DNA from 3 places in the Terribacillus aidingensis genome. Region 3 is predicted to be linked to each of the others. Evidence: a T-box and tRNA genes for the amino acid it is inferred to sense, from the RefSeq annotation. Region 3 holds a T-box; the other regions hold tRNA genes.
What was found. A T-box is a leader RNA that pairs with one kind of tRNA and senses whether it is charged. The one in region 3 lies ahead of tyrS (tyrosine--tRNA ligase), so its partner is inferred to be a tRNA-Tyr.

Region 1: it has a tRNA-Tyr gene. The T-box ahead of tyrS (tyrosine--tRNA ligase) is inferred to sense a tRNA for this amino acid. The anticodon was not compared.
Region 2: it has a tRNA-Tyr gene. The T-box ahead of tyrS (tyrosine--tRNA ligase) is inferred to sense a tRNA for this amino acid. The anticodon was not compared.

What each region holds. Positions count from the first base shown of each region.
Region 1 covers NZ_CP159996.1:852,951-859,079, reverse strand. The annotation lists gene ABXS78_RS04760 (hypothetical protein) at 1-121, opposite strand, end outside; gene ABXS78_RS04755 (aldo/keto reductase) at 466-1,536, shown strand; gene ABXS78_RS04750 (hypothetical protein) at 1,713-2,339, opposite strand; tRNA gene ABXS78_RS04745 (tRNA-Leu) at 2,451-2,532, opposite strand; tRNA gene ABXS78_RS04740 (tRNA-Cys) at 2,549-2,622, opposite strand; tRNA gene ABXS78_RS04735 (tRNA-Gly) at 2,630-2,704, opposite strand; tRNA gene ABXS78_RS04730 (tRNA-His) at 2,778-2,852, opposite strand; tRNA gene ABXS78_RS04725 (tRNA-Trp) at 2,868-2,941, opposite strand; tRNA gene ABXS78_RS04720 (tRNA-Tyr) at 2,943-3,028, opposite strand; tRNA gene ABXS78_RS04715 (tRNA-Phe) at 3,037-3,109, opposite strand; tRNA gene ABXS78_RS04710 (tRNA-Asp) at 3,138-3,214, opposite strand; tRNA gene ABXS78_RS04705 (tRNA-Met) at 3,304-3,378, opposite strand; tRNA gene ABXS78_RS04700 (tRNA-Val) at 3,415-3,490, opposite strand; tRNA gene ABXS78_RS04695 (tRNA-Glu) at 3,511-3,585, opposite strand; tRNA gene ABXS78_RS04690 (tRNA-Ser) at 3,607-3,698, opposite strand; tRNA gene ABXS78_RS04685 (tRNA-Asn) at 3,700-3,774, opposite strand; rRNA gene rrf (5S ribosomal RNA) at 3,786-3,898, opposite strand; gene ABXS78_RS04675 (hypothetical protein) at 4,074-4,202, opposite strand; gene ABXS78_RS04670 (ABC transporter permease) at 4,347-6,129, opposite strand, start outside.
Region 2 covers NZ_CP159996.1:845,401-851,529, forward strand. The annotation lists rRNA gene ABXS78_RS04575 (23S ribosomal RNA) at 1-1,662, shown strand, start outside; rRNA gene rrf (5S ribosomal RNA) at 1,898-2,010, shown strand; tRNA gene ABXS78_RS04585 (tRNA-Asn) at 2,023-2,097, shown strand; tRNA gene ABXS78_RS04590 (tRNA-Ser) at 2,099-2,190, shown strand; tRNA gene ABXS78_RS04595 (tRNA-Glu) at 2,212-2,286, shown strand; tRNA gene ABXS78_RS04600 (tRNA-Val) at 2,307-2,382, shown strand; tRNA gene ABXS78_RS04605 (tRNA-Met) at 2,419-2,493, shown strand; tRNA gene ABXS78_RS04610 (tRNA-Asp) at 2,583-2,659, shown strand; tRNA gene ABXS78_RS04615 (tRNA-Phe) at 2,680-2,752, shown strand; tRNA gene ABXS78_RS04620 (tRNA-Tyr) at 2,761-2,846, shown strand; tRNA gene ABXS78_RS04625 (tRNA-Trp) at 2,848-2,921, shown strand; tRNA gene ABXS78_RS04630 (tRNA-His) at 2,938-3,010, shown strand; tRNA gene ABXS78_RS04635 (tRNA-Gly) at 3,084-3,158, shown strand; tRNA gene ABXS78_RS04640 (tRNA-Cys) at 3,164-3,237, shown strand; tRNA gene ABXS78_RS04645 (tRNA-Leu) at 3,254-3,335, shown strand; gene ABXS78_RS04650 (NADP-dependent oxidoreductase) at 3,743-4,678, shown strand; gene ABXS78_RS04655 (response regulator transcription factor) at 4,915-5,619, shown strand; gene ABXS78_RS04660 (sensor histidine kinase) at 5,616-6,129, shown strand, end outside.
Region 3 covers NZ_CP159996.1:2,256,571-2,262,699, reverse strand. The annotation lists gene ccpA (catabolite control protein A) at 1-414, shown strand, start outside; gene ABXS78_RS11960 (transglycosylase domain-containing protein) at 450-3,158, opposite strand; T-box leader at 3,278-3,483, shown strand; gene tyrS (tyrosine--tRNA ligase) at 3,536-4,813, shown strand; gene ABXS78_RS11950 (general stress protein) at 4,938-5,450, shown strand; gene ABXS78_RS11945 (BglG family transcription antiterminator) at 5,630-6,129, shown strand, end outside.

The DNA.
Region 1 (6,129 bases), 1.4 Mb from region 3:
CTACAAGAAATAAAATTGCACAAATGAATATAGATGGCACCCAAGCCTTCGTCCGAACCGCAACTAAATCACCAATAAATAAAATAAGGGTAAGTATGACTAACGCTAGCATTTGTGACATGAGGGGTCTCCTATCTTCTTGCTGTATTTTTAAAACAATTGAATAGTTAATATTCAAATAAAGACATGTATGAATGATAATATATTTCAAGTTTTCAGTCAATTTAAATTATTCTTTTCATTATTTTTGGATACCCTTTTACAATTTGAGTCTTTCCGTATCATTGTTCCTAACAACACTTTTTTCTGGATTTCTCTTTCCCTATTATGAAAGGACAGCATGCACGAATTCTCAGCATAATGGAGAGTTATATACACTAGTCATTGGATAGTTTTACTAAATTGGAGGTCGGGTATTGTAGCTAAGATGCATGATATTAAACAACTTTTAATGAGGAGGCAACCATGGAATATATTAATTTAGGAAACTCCGGTCTTCGAGTTCCAAAGTATATACTCGGAATGATCCCATTCAGCGGTACGAATGGCTTTGAAGCTGCCGGTAATGTAAAAGAAGATGAAGCACGCAGAATGGTGGATATGTCCTTAGAGGCTGGGATCAATATGTTTGATACCGCGAACCTTTATTCTGAGGGAGATTCAGAACGCGTACTAGGTGCTGCTATCAAGGGACGCCGGGACGAAGTTCTAATTAATTCGAAGACGGGCTTCCAACTAGGAGATGGCCCAAACAATGGAGGGGCTTCGCGCATTAATATTGAAGCAAGCATCGATCGATCGCTGCAAAGACTTGGTACGGATTATCTTGACTTGTATTTTGTCCATCTATGGGACGGACAGACACCAGTCGAGGAAACGATTGAAACGATGACGAACCTCATTAGAAAAGGAAAAATCCGATATTGGGGTGTTTCTAACTACAGCGGCTGGGCACTTGCGAGAACTTTCACTGTTGCTCAGCAGCCTGGGTATATCACGCCAATCACGCAGCAAATCTATTACACACCAGAAGCTCGTGAATCAGAATATGAGCTGCTTCCAGCAGGAACGGAACTCGGCATTGGCAACATGATTTGGAGTCCGCTCGGTGAAGGACTGCTAAACGGTAAGATCGGACGGAATAAAACTGCACCCGAAAACACCCGCCAAGGCGCCGGTTGGTCAGAGCCTTATGTGAAGGATCAGGAACGACTTTATAAGGTGATTGATGCACTGGAAGAAGTAGCAGCAAATCATAATGCTTCTGTGCCGCAAATCGCTTACGCATGGGTCAGAGACCGTCCAAACGTAGGACCGATTGTTATTGCAGCTCGCAATGAAGAACAATTGAAGGAAAACATTGCTTCATTCGAAATAAAACTAACACAAGAAGAGCATGACCTTATTGAATCAGCAGCCCGTCCAGTACCAATATACCCGCTCTGGCACCGCGCTATGAGCAGCTTTGAAAAAGGAAGCCCAGCGGAAATGACTTATTTGCAGGGGTATAAGCAGTCGATGGGATTGATTGGATAGCTAGTCCTAACATAGAGATCTCAGCTCTAAAGCTGGGATCTCTTTATTTGTACTGACGCTTTTCAACGCAAATTACTTTATCGTAATACTGATTGGCACTGACTATTTCCTATCATCTATAATATAAAGAAACAGCACTATGACAAAAAGTCATAGTGCTGTAGGTAGTCTATTATTTATTCCACATCTTCCATTGCATCTGGATACACAACTTCACCAATAACTTCGCCGCTTGCTTCATCTTCTACAGAAATCGTTATAGAATATTCATCAGGATCAGCTCCGTTAAATAGCTGGTACATCATTCCGGACATACCTAACCCTAAACTAGCAAATCCATCCATGCTATTCTCATAAGCTTCTTTATCCACTACCATAGTAAATTCTGAGAAATCTTTGTTATAGCTGATATCTTTAATTGATGGATAGTCACCGCTTGATACCATCTCAGCAGTGGATTTATCAAGTTCAGCACTCATTTCGTCCATCAATTTTTTATGTTCTGATTTAGACATCTTATATGTATAAGACCCATCGTCATTTGCTGTTACTTCTATTCCCTCTTCTTTTGCATCTGCTATAACATCTTCAGCGCTTTGCCCTTCAAAAAACGAAGCCGGCAAGGATACTTCAACGCTAAGCAGATTTTTATCCACTTCAACGCCACCTTCTTCATCACTTGCCTCACTTGCTGAAGCTTTTGCTGTTTCCTTCTCTGATCTGTTCGCAGTATCATCATTTGATGAGCACGCTGCAAGAAAGGTAAGTAATAATAAGAAAAGAATATAAGCCGTTTTTTTCATCTGTGTTTCTCCCATCGTTTTATCTTTACTAAAATCTTTTTTTCCACAAAAAAAGACTTCAGAAATTCTGAAGTCCTTTATCATCGCTTGGCAATACGATGATCTGTGTGATACCGGTGGCCGGGGTCGAACCGGCACTCCTTACGGAACACGATTTTGAGTCGTGCGCGTCTGCCAATTCCGCCACACCGGCATGTTAAAAGTATCTATGGAGGCGGCAACCGGATTTGAACCGGTGATCAAGGTGTTGCAGACCTTTGCCTTACCACTTGGCTATGCCGCCAATTAAATGGAGCGAAAGACGGGATTCGAACCCGCGACCCCCACCTTGGCAAGGTGGTGTTCTACCACTGAACTACTTTCGCATACAAGTCAGGCTAAAAGGATTCCATAGGAATCCCAGCCTGTTTACTTGGCTATAGCCTAAAGCTATATGGAGGGCGATCGATGGGAATTGAACCCACGAATGCCGGAGCCACAATCCGGTGCGTTAACCCCTTCGCCACGACCGCCATGATACATATGTTATGGCAGGGGTAGTAGGAGTTGAACCCACACCGACGGTTTTGGAGACCGTTGTTCTACCATTAAACTATACCCCTGTGGTGGAGGGAGTAGGACTCGAACCTACGAACCCGATGGGAGCGGATTTACAGTCCGCCGCGTTTGGCCAACTTCGCTATCCCTCCGATGAGAGTGGCTCGGGACGGAATCGAACCGCCGACACACGGATTTTCAGTCCGTTGCTCTACCGACTGAGCTACCGAGCCATTATGTAACATACAATGTTGTAAAAAGTGGCGGTCCGGACGGGACTCGAACCCGCGACCTCCTGCGTGACAGGCAGGCATTCTAACCAACTGAACTACCGGACCACTTTATAATGGGATTTTAGTTGCACACTTCGGGTACTCCCATTTTTCACTATACAAGAAGAAAACTCGACGTAGTAAGTGAAATATTATGGTTGCGGGGGCAGGATTTGAACCTGCGACCTTCGGGTTATGAGCCCGACGAGCTACCCCTGCTCCACCCCGCGATAATAAAAAGGTATTTTCTATGAAACTGATAAAGATGGTGGAGGATGACGGGCTCGAACCGCCGACCCTCTGCTTGTAAGGCAGATGCTCTCCCAGCTGAGCTAATCCTCCGGATTGGTCTTGAAAATAAATGGTGACCCGTACGGGATTCGAACCCGTGTTACCGCCGTGAAAGGGCGGTGTCTTAACCGCTTGACCAACGGGCCATCTATGTATGAAAGTTTGTATGGCGGAGAGCGAGGGATTCGAACCCTCGAGACCGCTGTAGCAGCCTACACGATTTCCAATCGTGCTCCTTCGACCACTCGGACAGCTCTCCGTGGCTCCACAGGCAGGATTCGAACCTGCGACCGATCGGTTAACAGCCGATAGCTCTACCACTGAGCTACTGTGGAATAATCGTAATGCCTGGCAGCGTCCTACTCTCGCAGGGCGAACCCAACTACCATCGGCGCTGAAGAGCTTAACTACTGTGTTCGGCATGGGAACAGGTGTGACCTCTTCGCTATTACCACCAGACCTCTTATGTATGCTGCCCTTTTCTTAAGGACAAGTTAGATTATATATGCTACAGAAACAAAAAGCAATACAATATTTAAAAATAACTAGATTTTTTTGCGTTACTTTCTTTTACCATAAAATTTAATAGCTAACTCATCAAAGATTTAAGGTCTCTTCAATAAATCCGCAACTCTTATTTTACATGAATAGAAAGCAATTTGGCAACTAGCGACAGAATTACTTTTAAACCCGCATAAAGCAAGTAATAATATAATGCTTCTATGTCATCAATCTCCTTCTTTAAGCGGATAGCTAAAGTCACGGTACCTTGCCCCTATTAACTTTAAAAGGAAAACATGCTGTTGTTGATTATATGACACAACCATAAAAACTGCCGGATCACCTGATCCAGCAGTTTTCGATTTTCATAATCGGTTTCTTGCCAACCCTTAAACAACGATCCTAATTAAAATACCGATCTTATTACCTGTTTCATATAAATAAATCGTACAACCAAGAAGTAAAGTACTTGAATAACCGCAAAGCTTCCCAAAACAAGGGCAGATTCAGCTGTCAAATTGTAGTTAAACAAACGCGATAAAGCAGTAAGAGCTACCGTGCCATGTACAAGTGCTATTACAATCGGCGAGAAAAACAAAATAGCAATCTGCCGATTCACGACTTTTTTCAATTCCGATTGTGTCAGACCAATTTTGGCAATCGACTGGAATTTGCGCTTTTCCCCATCGATATCCGTGAACAATCGAAAGTAAAGAAAGCTACCAGCAGAGACAAAGAACACAATGCCGATAAACAAGCCGATAAATAAAATCGGTCCATATGCTTTATTGATTTCATAAAGCGTATAATCAACAGAAAACACCTTATGTTCTACTTGATCCTCTAACTTTTTACCAGCTTCAATTAATTGATTATCGTTTCCTTCAGCTACATTCCATGCAGCCGTGAAATCCGTCCTTATTGGTGTTCCAAGTTTAGTATAAGTACTATCGTTGACAACATAATAACCAGTTAACCCTAACCCTACTGCAGACTCTACTGTGTTACTCGGTTGAATTTCTTGCCCGTTTTCCAGCTGAACGCTGGATGTCATCAATATGTCACTAGCTTTCTGCCCATCCGTGATTACCGCATTACTTTGTTCTATTACGATTGCTTTATTTTCCTCTGGGTGCAGTTCCTTCTCATCTATTAATGCCGCGAATCGGTTATAATCAGAGGCTTTCACTATCAATACAGGCGATTCTTCCACAGATGTATCATAAAATGCCAAGTCCGTTGATTCCATGTCTGCGTTGATTTTCTCTTCATCTAAGATGGCATCGATCTGCTGCATATCTTGCTCAATCACTTCGTCACTCTCATCTAAAAAAGGACTATACGTATACGTGTATGGATTTACCTCTTTTATCCCTTTTGTAAGATAAGATTGAAAACCATATAATGACCCGATGGCACTAAAAGCAACGGTTGATATAATCGCTACCATAAAAAAGGTTCTAGCATTATCTTTCATTCGAAATGATAAGTCACCGAAAAGCAGCATATTGGTCTTTCGCCAAAAAATCGTTTTATTTCTTTTCAGCAGACGGATGCAATACACACTTAGCTGCGTAAACAAGACGTATGTTCCCACTGTCACTACGATAATAACCGGAATCATCACAAAGATAACACTGGCACCTTTTACATAAAGTGCCGTACCATATCCTGTAATTAATAGAATAACCGCCAGGATGGATAGAATAATCGAAGCTTTTGGTTCCCCTTTGGACTGCTTATCGCCTTTAATTAAATCTACCAGCCTATTTGTCCGTAAAATGAACGCAACAAAAACGGATATGCAGAAAAAGAGAAAGATGAAACTGACAAATGTTATGGCAATCGCCAGTAATGGGAAATAAAAATCAAGTGATGCATCAATAATCAATATATTCTCTGCAATTAAGAGGATGGATTTTGCGAATACTAGTCCAATTAAAATTCCGCCAGCTGTTGCAAAAAAACCTATTAAAATATTCTCTAAAAATACCATAAGCCTTATTTGCTTATCAGAAGCTCCTAAAGTAATCAACAAGCCGAATTCCTTTTTCCTCGATTGTAAGAAAGAACTCATCGAATACAGAATAAAGAAGAAAGAAAATACATAGATGATTCCTCCAGCGACAGCCATTCCAAATAGTGCATACTTATTAACGGATCCCTCTGAAAAAGCTGGATGGAAAGCA
Region 2 (6,129 bases), 1.4 Mb from region 3:
CGTGAGGACGGCTGGAGCGCTTAGAAGTGAGAATGCCGGTATGAGTAGCGAAAAAAGAGTGAGAATCTCTTTCATCGAAAGCCCAAGGTTTCCTGAGGAAGGCTCGTCCGCTCAGGGTTAGTCGGGGCCTAAGCCGAGGCCGAAAGGCGTAGGCGATGGACAACAGGTTGATATTCCTGTACCACCTAAATCCGCTTGAACGATGGGGGGACGCAGGAGGATAGGGAAAGCGCGCTGCTGGTTATGCGCGTCCAAGCCGTGAGGAAGTTGAGCAGGCAAATCCACTCAACACTATTCCAGGCGGTTATGGGGAGGGAAATTTAGTACCGAAGTTCCTGATTTCACACTGCCAAGAAAAGCCTCTAGTGAGGAAATAGGTGCCCGTACCGCAAACCGACACAGGTAGGCACGGTGAGTAACCGAAGATGATCGGGAGAACTCTCGTTAAGGAACTCGGCAAAATGACCCCGTAACTTCGGGAGAAGGGGTGCTTCTTTTAAGGAGAAGCCGCAGTGAAAAGGCCCAAGCGACTGTTTAGCAAAAACACAGGTCTCTGCAAAGCCGTAAGGCGAAGTATAGGGGCTGACACCTGCCCGGTGCTGGAAGGTTAAGGGGAATGGTTAGGGACTTCGTCCCGAAGCTGTGAACCGAAGCCCCAGTAAACGGCGGCCGTAACTATAACGGTCCTAAGGTAGCGAAATTCCTTGTCGGGTAAGTTCCGACCCGCACGAAAGGTGCAACGACTTGGGCACTGTCTCAACGAGAGACCCGGTGAAATTATACTATGCGTGAAGATGCGCATTACCCGCGACAGGACGGAAAGACCCCGTGGAGCTTTACTGTAGCCTGATATGGAATGTTGGTACAGCTTGTACAGGATAGGTGGGAGCCTTAGAAGCCGGAGCGCCAGCTTCGGTGGAGGCATCCGTGGGATACCACCCTGGCTGTATTGACATTCTAACCCAGAACCGTTATCCGGTTCGGAGACAGTGTCAGGTGGGCAGTTTGACTGGGGCGGTCGCCTCCCAAAGAGTAACGGAGGCGCCCAAAGGTTCCCTCAGAATGGTTGGAAATCATTCGTAGCGTGCAAAGGCAGAAGGGAGCTTGACTGCGAGACCTACAAGTCGAGCAGGGACGAAAGTCGGGCTTAGTGATCCGGCGGTGCCGTATGGAAGGGCCGTCGCTCAACGGATAAAAGCTACCCCGGGGATAACAGGCTTATCTCCCCCAAGAGTCCACATCGACGGGGAGGTTTGGCACCTCGATGTCGGCTCATCGCATCCTGGGGCTGTAGTCGGTCCCAAGGGTTGGGCTGTTCGCCCATTAAAGCGGTACGCGAGCTGGGTTCAGAACGTCGTGAGACAGTTCGGTCCCTATCCGTCGTGGGCGTTAGAAGTTTGAGAGGAGCTGTCCTTAGTACGAGAGGACCGGGATGGACGCACCGCTGGTGCACCAGTTGTTCCGCCAGGAGCATAGCTGGGTAGCTACGTGCGGAAGGGATAAGTGCTGAAAGCATCTAAGCATGAAGCCCCCCTCAAGATGAGACTTCTCATCATTTTAAATGAGTAAGATCCCTCAGAGACGATGAGGTAGATAGGTTCGAGGTGGAAGCGTGGTGACACGTGCAGCTGACGAATACTAATCGATCGAGGACTTAACTAAAACGAAAAGCGAAGGGAGCCGCATAGAAACGCAAGAATAAGTGAAAGGCCGGAAAGGGTGGTTTTACCCTTGCAGGGCTATCGCTTAGACTGGAGTTTCTGGTTCCCGGAGCTGGATCTGACGAGTAAGTCAACGCCAAAGTCCAAGCACTCCGGTGCTTGGCCGCATGAAATGTCTGGCAAGACATGTTTCTTATCTAGTTTTGAGGGTTCATTCCAATTGAATTCTTGCATTGTCTGGTGGTAATAGCGAAGAGGTCACACCTGTTCCCATGCCGAACACAGCAGTTAAGCTCTTCAGCGCCGATGGTAGTTGGGTTCGCCCTGCGAGAGTAGGACGCTGCCAGGCAATCACGATTATTCCACAGTAGCTCAGTGGTAGAGCTATCGGCTGTTAACCGATCGGTCGCAGGTTCGAATCCTGCCTGTGGAGCCACGGAGAGCTGTCCGAGAGGTCGAAGGAGCACGATTGGAAATCGTGTAGGCTGCTACAGCGGTCTCGAGGGTTCGAATCCCTCGCTCTCCGCCATCACAAAATTACATAATAGATGGCCCGTTGGTCAAGCGGTTAAGACACCGCCCTTTCACGGCGGTAACACGGGTTCGAATCCCGTACGGGTCACCATTTATTTTCAAGACCAATCCGGAGGATTAGCTCAGCTGGGAGAGCATCTGCCTTACAAGCAGAGGGTCGGCGGTTCGAGCCCGTCATCCTCCACCATCTTTATCAGTTTCATAGAAAATACCTTTTTATTATCGCGGGGTGGAGCAGGGGTAGCTCGTCGGGCTCATAACCCGAAGGTCGCAGGTTCAAATCCTGCCCCCGCAACCATAATATTTCACTTACTACGTCGAGTTTTCTTCTTGTATAGTGAAAAATGGGAGTACCCGAAGGGTGCAACTAAAATCCCATTATAAAGTGGTCCGGTAGTTCAGTTGGTTAGAATGCCTGCCTGTCACGCAGGAGGTCGCGGGTTCGAGTCCCGTCCGGACCGCCACTTTTTAACTTAATACATATGGCTCGGTAGCTCAGTCGGTAGAGCAACGGACTGAAAATCCGTGTGTCGGCGGTTCGATTCCGTCCCGAGCCACTCTCATTGGAGGGATAGCGAAGTTGGCCAAACGCGGCGGACTGTAAATCCGCTCCCATCGGGTTCGTAGGTTCGAGTCCTACTCCCTCCACCATAGGGGTATAGTTCAATGGTAGAGCAACGGTCTCCAAAACCGTAAATGTGGGTTCAAATCCTGCTACCCCTGCCATAACATACTCATCATGGCGGTCGTGGCGAAGTGGTTAACGCACCGGATTGTGGCTCCGGCATTCGTGGGTTCGATTCCCATCGATCGCCCTCTATATAGCTTAGGCTATAGCCAAGTAAACAGGCTGGGATTCCTAAGGAATCCATAAAGCCTGACTTGTATGCGGAAGTAGTTCAGTGGTAGAACATCACCTTGCCAAGGTGGGGGTCGCGGGTTCGAATCCCGTCTTCCGCTCCAATATTGGCGGCATAGCCAAGTGGTAAGGCAAAGGTCTGCAACACCTTGATCACCGGTTCAAATCCGGTTGCCGCCTCCATAGATACTTTTAACATGCCGGTGTGGCGGAATTGGCAGACGCGCACGACTCAAAATCGTGTTCCGTAAGGAGTGCCGGTTCGACCCCGGCCACCGGTATCACAGGCAGTATGCCAAAGCTGTCAAATCAAGACTCTAACGTAAAGTTAGGGTCTTTTTTGTATGTTATCTATATGAATACTTAGGGCTTACATAATGGCGACTAAATTTTAGTAACAATAGCTATGGCATGTTTAAGAGGATAAGCATAAGGAAAATAGTTGGACTTAAATATATAACGTCATCAAAGAGGCTAAATAGCGAATTGTTTTCTATAATGTAACTTTATAAATTTCATCTATAAGCAGTTCAGTTTGATTTAAAGATAATAGAAGTTAAAATATATCCTGTATTACCCATGATATAGAAAACGTTTTTTAGCAAGCTCTGATAAGAAGGTATGACTTTTTAGGTAAGAACGAAGAATAGAGCTTAAAAATATAGTTGATAAAAAGGGAGTGTTATTCATGCGTGCAGTTATAATTAATGAATACGGCGATAAAAATGTATTAGTAGAGAAGGAATTGCCGAAACCTAAAATAAAACCAAATCAAGTGCTTGTTGAGGTGTATGCCACTTCAGTTAATCCGATTGATTGGAAGCTTCGTGCAGGTTACTTAAAGCAGATGCTCGATTGGTCATTTCCGATTATCCTTGGCTGGGATGTTGCAGGTAAGATAGTTGAGATTGGAAGTGAAGTGAAGAATTATCAGGTTGGGGATGAAGTATTCGCGCGACCTGATACTACCGCTGCGGGTACTTATGCGGAATTTACGGCTGTGGATGATGAATTGCTTGCGAAAAAGCCTAGCAACCTCACATTTGAAGAAGCTGCCTCTATTCCGTTAGCTGGGTTAACCGCTTGGCAGTGTCTAGTGGACAATACAAAGGTCAAGAAAGGTGATAAAGTACTGATCCAAGCTGGAGCTGGTGGTGTAGGAAGTATGGCAATTCAAATGGCAAAACATTTGGGTGCCTATGTTGCGACAACTGCAAGTGAAAAAAATGAAGCATATGTAAAAGAGTTAGGTGCTGATGAATGCATTAATTACCGAACGCAGCAATTTGAAGACGAATTAAGTGATTATGATGCAGTCATCGATACAATGGGCGGCGAGATCTTAAACAAGAGCTTCCAAGTTCTAAAGCGCGGCGGCAGACTAGTAACAATTGCCGGACAACCTGATGAGGCATTGGCAGAGAAGCATCAAGTAACGGCAAGCTCATATTGGTTAACGCCAAATGGTAAGCAATTAGGTGAATTAGGAGAATTACTTGAGAAAGGAATAATTAAGCCTCAAGTAGGCCATGTATTCGATTTTTCAGCAGAAGCTTTACAAGAAGCACATGAATTAAGTGAAACACACCATGCCAAAGGTAAGATTGTGATAAAAGTTAAATAAGCGCAGGAAGCAATAAAAAAAGCCATCATCTTCTAATGGTATTAGATGATGGCTTTTTTGCATTTAGCCAACGCAGTGAAGGGGAATAGTGCTTATCCAATTACATATAAATAGGAAAAAATCAAGGATTCTAACAAAAGTTCCCCTTTAAAGATGGATCGAGTTATTAGGTTTAACATTCGTACAGATTCAGATGGTAAAATTAAGCTAAATAAATAGCTAAGGAGAAATAACTTATGGAGCGAATCATGATTGTGGAAGATGACATGAAAATTGCTGAATATTTGAGTTCACACATAGAAAAGTACAGGTATGACGTGACTATAGCTAAAGATTTCGAAAAAATAATGGATACATTCCTAGATGTACAGCCTAAGCTTATCTTACTGGATATCAACCTGCCTAGTTTTGATGGCTATTATTGGTGCAGGCAAATAAGGAAAGTATCTATTTGCCCGGTAATTTTTATTTCCGCTCGAACTGGAGAAATGGATCAAGTGATGGCGATCGAAAATGGCGGCGATGACTTTATCACAAAACCATTCAACCCGGATATTGTCATGGCGAAAATCAGAAGCCAAATGCGTCGTGCTTATGGTGAATATGCAGCAAAGTTAGAGGAAAGAGTGCTGATCCAGGAAGGTTTGCACTTTTATCCGGAAAGATTGGAGCTGCGATTTGAGAATAAATCAACTCAATTGACTAAAAAAGAAACAGACATTATCGAAAGCTTGCTGGAGCGTTATCCACGGGTTGCTGGGCGGCAAGACTTGTTGGAGAAGTTGTGGGATGATCAAGTTTATGTGGACGAAAATACCTTGAATGTGAATATAACTCGTGTCCGTAATAAGTTCCAGGAGATAGGAATTGAAGATGCTGTAGAAACGATCAGAGGAACTGGATATCGATTGCGCATTACATGGAAAGAGGAGAAAGCATGAGATTATTCTTTCGCGAGCATGTGATGCTCATTTTGGTACAGCTCTTCCAAGCTGTAATGATTCCGATACTATTTTGGCTGGATGGCTACCGGGATGTTGGCGTTAGTCTATATGCATTTTTCCTATCGTTGCTTCTAATAACCGTAGTCCTCTGTTATCGATACTTCAGCCGTAGGAATTTTTATCAGCGATTACAGCATTCTTTCACAGCGCTCGATCAATCTTTAGAGACAACCGAACGTGCACCTGTTTCAGAAGCGCTCGATCAATTGCTTGCTGCCCAGTACCGCTTATATCAGGAAGAACTGCTGAAAGGAGAAGATAGACAGGACGAGCATTTGATGTTTATGGATCGTTGGGTCCATCAAATGAAGACACCACTCTCTGTCATCGAATTAACGGCTCAAACGCTGGACGAACCAGAATCGTCAAGTCTACGGGAGGAAACGGACCGGATGCGGGAAGGATTGAATACAGTTCTCTATCTAGCGAGACTTCGTACTATTACAG
Region 3 (6,129 bases):
AAATACAAAGGTTATCTTCGCGCTGTAACGGAAAATAATGGCGAAGTGAAACAGGAATACATCGTAAAAGCTAACAATACGTACAATTCCGGTCTTGAAGCTGCGAAACAGCTGGCAGACTTGGCAGATCGTCCTTCTGCTGTATTCGTATCTTCTGATGAAATGGCGCTTGGTGTCATCCATGGCTTCCAGGATAATGGCTTGCGTGTACCAGAGGATATTGAAGTGGTAGGGTATGACAATACAAGACTTGCAACGATGGTCCGTCCGACACTTTCCACCGTTGTACAGCCTACTTACGATATAGGCGCGGTAGCAATGCGTCTATTGACGAAGCTTATGAATAAAGAGGAAGTATCAGAAAAGAACGTTATCCTTCCTCATCGCATCATCGAACGAAATTCCACAAAATAAAAACTAGCGTATCCAATCGGATACGCTAGTTTTTTTTATAGGGTAATTGTTTCGGATTCTTTGTCGTCCTTGCCAACAGCTTTGATTTGATAAGTGGAATCAGTGTCAGGAAGATTAAACGAGGATTGATCGCTGAATCCGATCTGCTTGAAATCATTTCCCTGCTTTTGCAGAATGCGATATCCTTTCACGTCATCAGTCTTTGACTGCGTCCACGTCAGCTTGTTCTCCGCTTTTGAGACATTTGTTGGCGGAAGCGGTGCACCGGAACTGGTCTTCACAGTGTCATTTGTATCATCCGATTTTTTTGCAGTGCTGCCGCTTGCAGCAGTTCCAATGAGTTTTTGAACTTTCTCATTGTTAGGGAAGAGCTGTTCGATGCTTACTCCCTGTAATTCGTTCTCTTTTACAAAATCAGGGTTGAGAACGATTTTACCGTTTTGTTTAATCAAGCTGTCATCTGCTTTGGCTGGTACATGATCTTTATCGAACAGATCGGTTTTAACCATTCCGGCTTGCTTACAAAGATCAGTTGGTTTCCCGCCGCCAATTGCGCAATAAGACGCCTTCGTCAATCCATCTGGCTGCTTGAATGATTGGCTTGGAGCCATTAGTTCGGAATCGATTTTGGTTGCACTGTTTACTAACTGTGTCCAAAGCAGCTGATTTCGCTGGCTATATCCCATTCCTGATGTTTGAATGGAATCTTGTTTATCATAACCCATCCATACACCGACAGTAACATTCGGATTGGTAGCAACGAACCAGGAATCATGATAATCCTGGGATGTACCAGTTTTACCTGCCCAATCGACATTCTTATTGGAGAGCTGTGATTTAGCATAGGTTGCTGTTCCGTTATCAAGAACGCCGCGCATCATATCTAGCATTAAATAATTTGTCTGCGGGCTGAATACTTTATTCGACTTGGACTCATGCTTGTATACTTCCTTGCCGTCCTTTGTCGTGATAGATTCAATCATATAAGCATCTGTGAATTCTCCGTTGTTACCAAATGTTGCATAGGCGTTTACGTTTTCCTCTACTGTTGTACCATAGTCCAAGCCGCCTAAGGAAGCAGCAAGTTGTGAGTGATCTCCTTCGGTCAAAGTTGTGATCCCCATTTTCTCTAAGTACTTGCTAGCAGGATCTAGGTTGACTATCGACTTATAGGCTTTAGCTGCAGGTACATTATAAGATTCCTCCAAAGCTTTTCGTGCAGTCACAAGTCCATGATATACACCACCGTAGTTTCCAGGGTTCCATGTTTTTGTCTGGCCTGGTACAGTGAATTTCTTACTTAAGTCACCCATTACACTCCCCGGCTGCAAAGTACCTTCTTCCATTGCTGGAGCATATACAAGCAGCGGTTTCATCGTACTGCCGTTTGAGCGCTTCGTATCAGTTGCATGATTGACTTGGTTTTTCTCATAATCACGTCCGCCGACAAAACTTAGTATTTTACCAGTCTTATTTTCAATCATGATGGATCCAGCTTCAATAGGCTCTGAAACAGTTTCTGTTTTCCCGTCACTATTCGTCCGTTCCACCCAGTGATCAGGCTGATAATACGCATAGTCTTTCGCTATTTTCTGCTGCGCCACATACATATCTTTATTAATTGTCGTATGGATTTGGTAACCTTTTTGGCGAATATCTCGTTCTGCTTTTTCAAGATATTCGTTTTTCAGGTCATTATCTTTGTTCAAGTCTTTCTCGGAATGACCATCCTGTTCAGCGAGCTGAATCGCAATAATATCTGCGGCACGCTGCTCGACCTCGGTAGTCAAATAGCCATAGTCGTCATCGGATGCAGGTTTCGCTTCTGCAAAATCTTTAGTTATATCATAACCAATTGCTTCGTCATATTCGTTCTGGTTGATATAGCCTTCATCCAGCATCCGGTTAAGCACTTGCTTCATCCTGTTCAAACCCGGCTGAAGGGCAGTTTCTTCCTTTATCTCTCCGCTATTCGTAAACGGTGAATAAGCCGTCGGACTTTGTGGCAATCCTGCTAAGAAAGCAGCTTGAGGCAGGGAGAGATCTTTTGCATCCACACCGAAGATACCTTGAGCGGCTGTCTGTACGCCGGCAATATTATGCCCGGAAAGATTTCTCCCGAACGGAACGATATTCATGTAAGCTTCCAGAATCTCATCCTTATTCATCACTTTTTCCAAGCGCATCGCCAGAATGATTTCCTTCGCTTTCCGTTCAAAGGATACTTCGTTGGTCAGTATCTGATTTTTGACAAGCTGCTGTGTCAGCGTACTGCCACCGGTTTTTGTTTCTGAATTCGTCGCTTCCTGCATCAGTGCACGGAGAATAGATTTCGGCACAACACCATCATGCGTTTCGAAATTATCATCCTCCGTTGCGATTATTCCATGGATGACATATGGAGAAATGTCATCCAGCTTCACATCTTCACGATAAAGGTCAGTTTTGATATCGCCGAGGAAAACATTATCAGCAAAGAAGATGGAAGAGGTCTCCTCGTAATTGTAGATATCTTCTTTCATAGAGTCATAGGAACGAACAGGCTCATTTTTCACAAGTGATGCAAAATAACCTGCACCGGCCCCAGCAGCAAAGAAAATTCCGACGCCAGCTATAAGCAGGAAAAAGAGGAATAAGTTCCAGATGACGTCATATGTGATACGAGAATTCCGCTGAATTCGGCCTGCTTTCCAAGCTTCCGCAATTCTTTTGCTAATTCTCGTCCATATTACTTTGATTTGCATATTTCACCCCCGAATTGGTTTGTCTATTATACCATAATAGTCAATTTCCGTAGTGAGTCCAAAATCCGTGTTGCATTTTAATCAAGCATATGGTAATAATGTAGGAACAGTCATTATAAAATATTGCGTTGAAGGTTATAGTAGCGGAACGATTCCCTGTTGCAGAGAGCTGACGGCCGGTGCGAGTCAGTATACAGTTGTTTTGCCAATTACAAGCTGGAGCTTCTCCTGTTCAAGCAGGGGACGGATGTATATCCGTTAGCAAACCGAGTGGCAGTTTACACTGCAACAAGGGTGGTACCGCGAGTTATTCCTCGTCCCTTTTTTTTAGGGATGGGGTTTTTTTTATTCTCAAATGTGAGTGAGGAGTGGTCAATATGTCTATTTTACAGGATTTGAAAGACAGAGGTCTGGTTCAGCAGACGAGTGATGATGCAGGATTGGAGAAGCATCTATCCAGCCAGCAGGTAAGTTTGTACTGTGGGTTTGACCCAACAGCCGACAGCTTGCATATCGGACATCTTGTTCCTATGCTTATGCTGAAACGATTCCAGCAAGCAGGTCACCGTCCGATAGCGCTTATCGGCGGAGGCACAGGAATGATCGGGGATCCAAGCGGACGTTCTGATGAACGCAACTTAAATGATGTCGCAACAGTAGAAAGCTTCAGCCAAGGTATCCAGAAACAGCTTGCCAGCATTTTGAACTTTGATGAAGGTGAAAATGCTGCCAAAGCAGTGAATAACGCAGACTGGCTCGGGGCTATGAGCATCATTGATTTCCTTCGCGATATCGGGAAACATTTTGGAGTCAATTATATGCTGGCGAAAGATTCAGTCGAGTCCAGATTGGCAAATGGTATTTCCTTTACCGAATTCACGTACATGATCTTACAATCCTTGGATTACCTGCGCTTGTACGAAAAAGAAAATGTGACGCTGCAAATTGGCGGAAGTGATCAATGGGGGAATATTACAGCTGGAATGGAATTGATCCGCCGGACTCACGCTGGCAATAATGAAGAAGAGCAGGATAAGGCATTTGCCCTAACTGTTCCGCTTATTACGAAAGCTGACGGGACAAAATTCGGTAAAACAGCTGGGGGAGCTGTGTGGCTAAGCCCAGAACGTACAACTCCTTATGAATTCTACCAATTCTGGTTCAACACAGATGATCGCGATGTAATCAAGTTCATGAAATATTTCACTTTCATGTCTCTTGAGGAAATAGCAGCGTATGAACAAAGCGTGGAAAATGAGCCGGAAAAACGTCTTGCTCAAACGAAGCTGGCGGAAGAGATGACAACGCTTGTACATGGTAAAGAAGCATTGGAGCAGGCAATCAAGATTTCACAGGCTCTATTCAGCGGAGATATTGCTTCCCTGAATGGTGCTGAAATCGAACAAGGATTCAAGGATGTCCCGTCTCATACGGCAGCCGACGAAGACAAACCGCTTGTTGATATGTTAGTGGAAGCAGGAATCTCTTCTTCAAAACGCCAGGCAAGAGAAGACATCTCTAATGGTGCAATCCGAATCAACGGTGAAAAAGAAGAAGACGTATCCCGTGTTCTCACAAAAGCGGATCGAATCGACGAACGATTCATCATCATCCGCCGCGGAAAGAAAAAGTATACATTATTGAAATTTGCTTAATATGAAAAGCACTGTCCCAGCCGGACAGTGCTTTTTATGTTTCATTAGAAGAGGAGCGGGAATGTAATAACCATCTAGTGCTTTCGCATTTACCAGAACGTAAATTAAATAGGAGGCAACAATAATGGTTAATACAAATACAATCGAAACATTCATCAATGAGAGCGATGCAATTGTACGAGTAAATGAATTGATCTCTGCTGGCGTACCGGAGGAGGATATCACGGTCATTGTAGATAAGAAACCTGATAATAGTATTCTAGGAAATAAGAGAGATGTTCATTATAAGGAAGCAAATGGTTCCTTTGGCACAAAATTCGCGTCCTTCTTTTCCAGTGAAGATCCAGAAGAGAAAGTCCTGAAGAACCTGAGTCTTTCAGAAACGGAGAAAGACCGTTATGCTGATGAACTAAAAGCAGGGAAAGTATTGCTGTATGCAGAAAATAAACCTGTAAACCCTACTACTGCTGCTGCCAGCACAGCAACTCCAAAGGATCGAAGTGACCATGCAACAGAAGGAGAAAAAGGCTTGACGGCAGATGGTCTATATGCAACCGATAAACCAAATGACGGTTTGCATGCAGAACCAAATACAAACGATCAGAACGCAAATGAACTGAATAGAACGAGAAGATAGTATTATTTAAAGGCTTCATCAGTGCCTAGGTGCTGATGAAGCCTTTTTATGTGCAATCAAATCAAATAAAGATGGGGTTCCGTCTCATGCTGTACATTCATTCTCCCATTGATGATAATGAAAGCGCATACACAAATATGTGGAACGCATGCTAAGCTATTTATAGAAAGGAGGATTTGATGAATCTTAATGAACGTAACGCAGCTATCCTGGATGCTTTACTCAGTAATCCAAGTGTATCGAGTAACTTAATCGAAAAAAGATTCGACCTTTCAAAAAGACAGTTAGGCTACACCATTAATAAGGTCAACAGCTGGCTCAATCAAATGGGCTTGCCATTGATCGAGCGAACTTCACAAGGCTATTTCCTTATCGACGAAAAAGTATTTACAACGCTAAACCATGTGAAGGAGTCTGTTGAGCAAAGTCATTCTTCTATATTGTCTGTCCGTCAACGTATGCATCTGCTTCTTTGTATGCTGGTAAGTAAGGACGACCTTTCACTGGATTATTTTTCTATTTCGTTGGATATCAGCAGAAATACAATTCTTCGAGATTTAAAAAGCCTGCAGAAGCAGCTTGAACCCTTCCAATTACAAATTCGATATTCACGAAAGCAAGGCTACCATATAGAGGGCAATGAAATGCAGATTCGGAATGCTTTAATGTCCACTCTGAT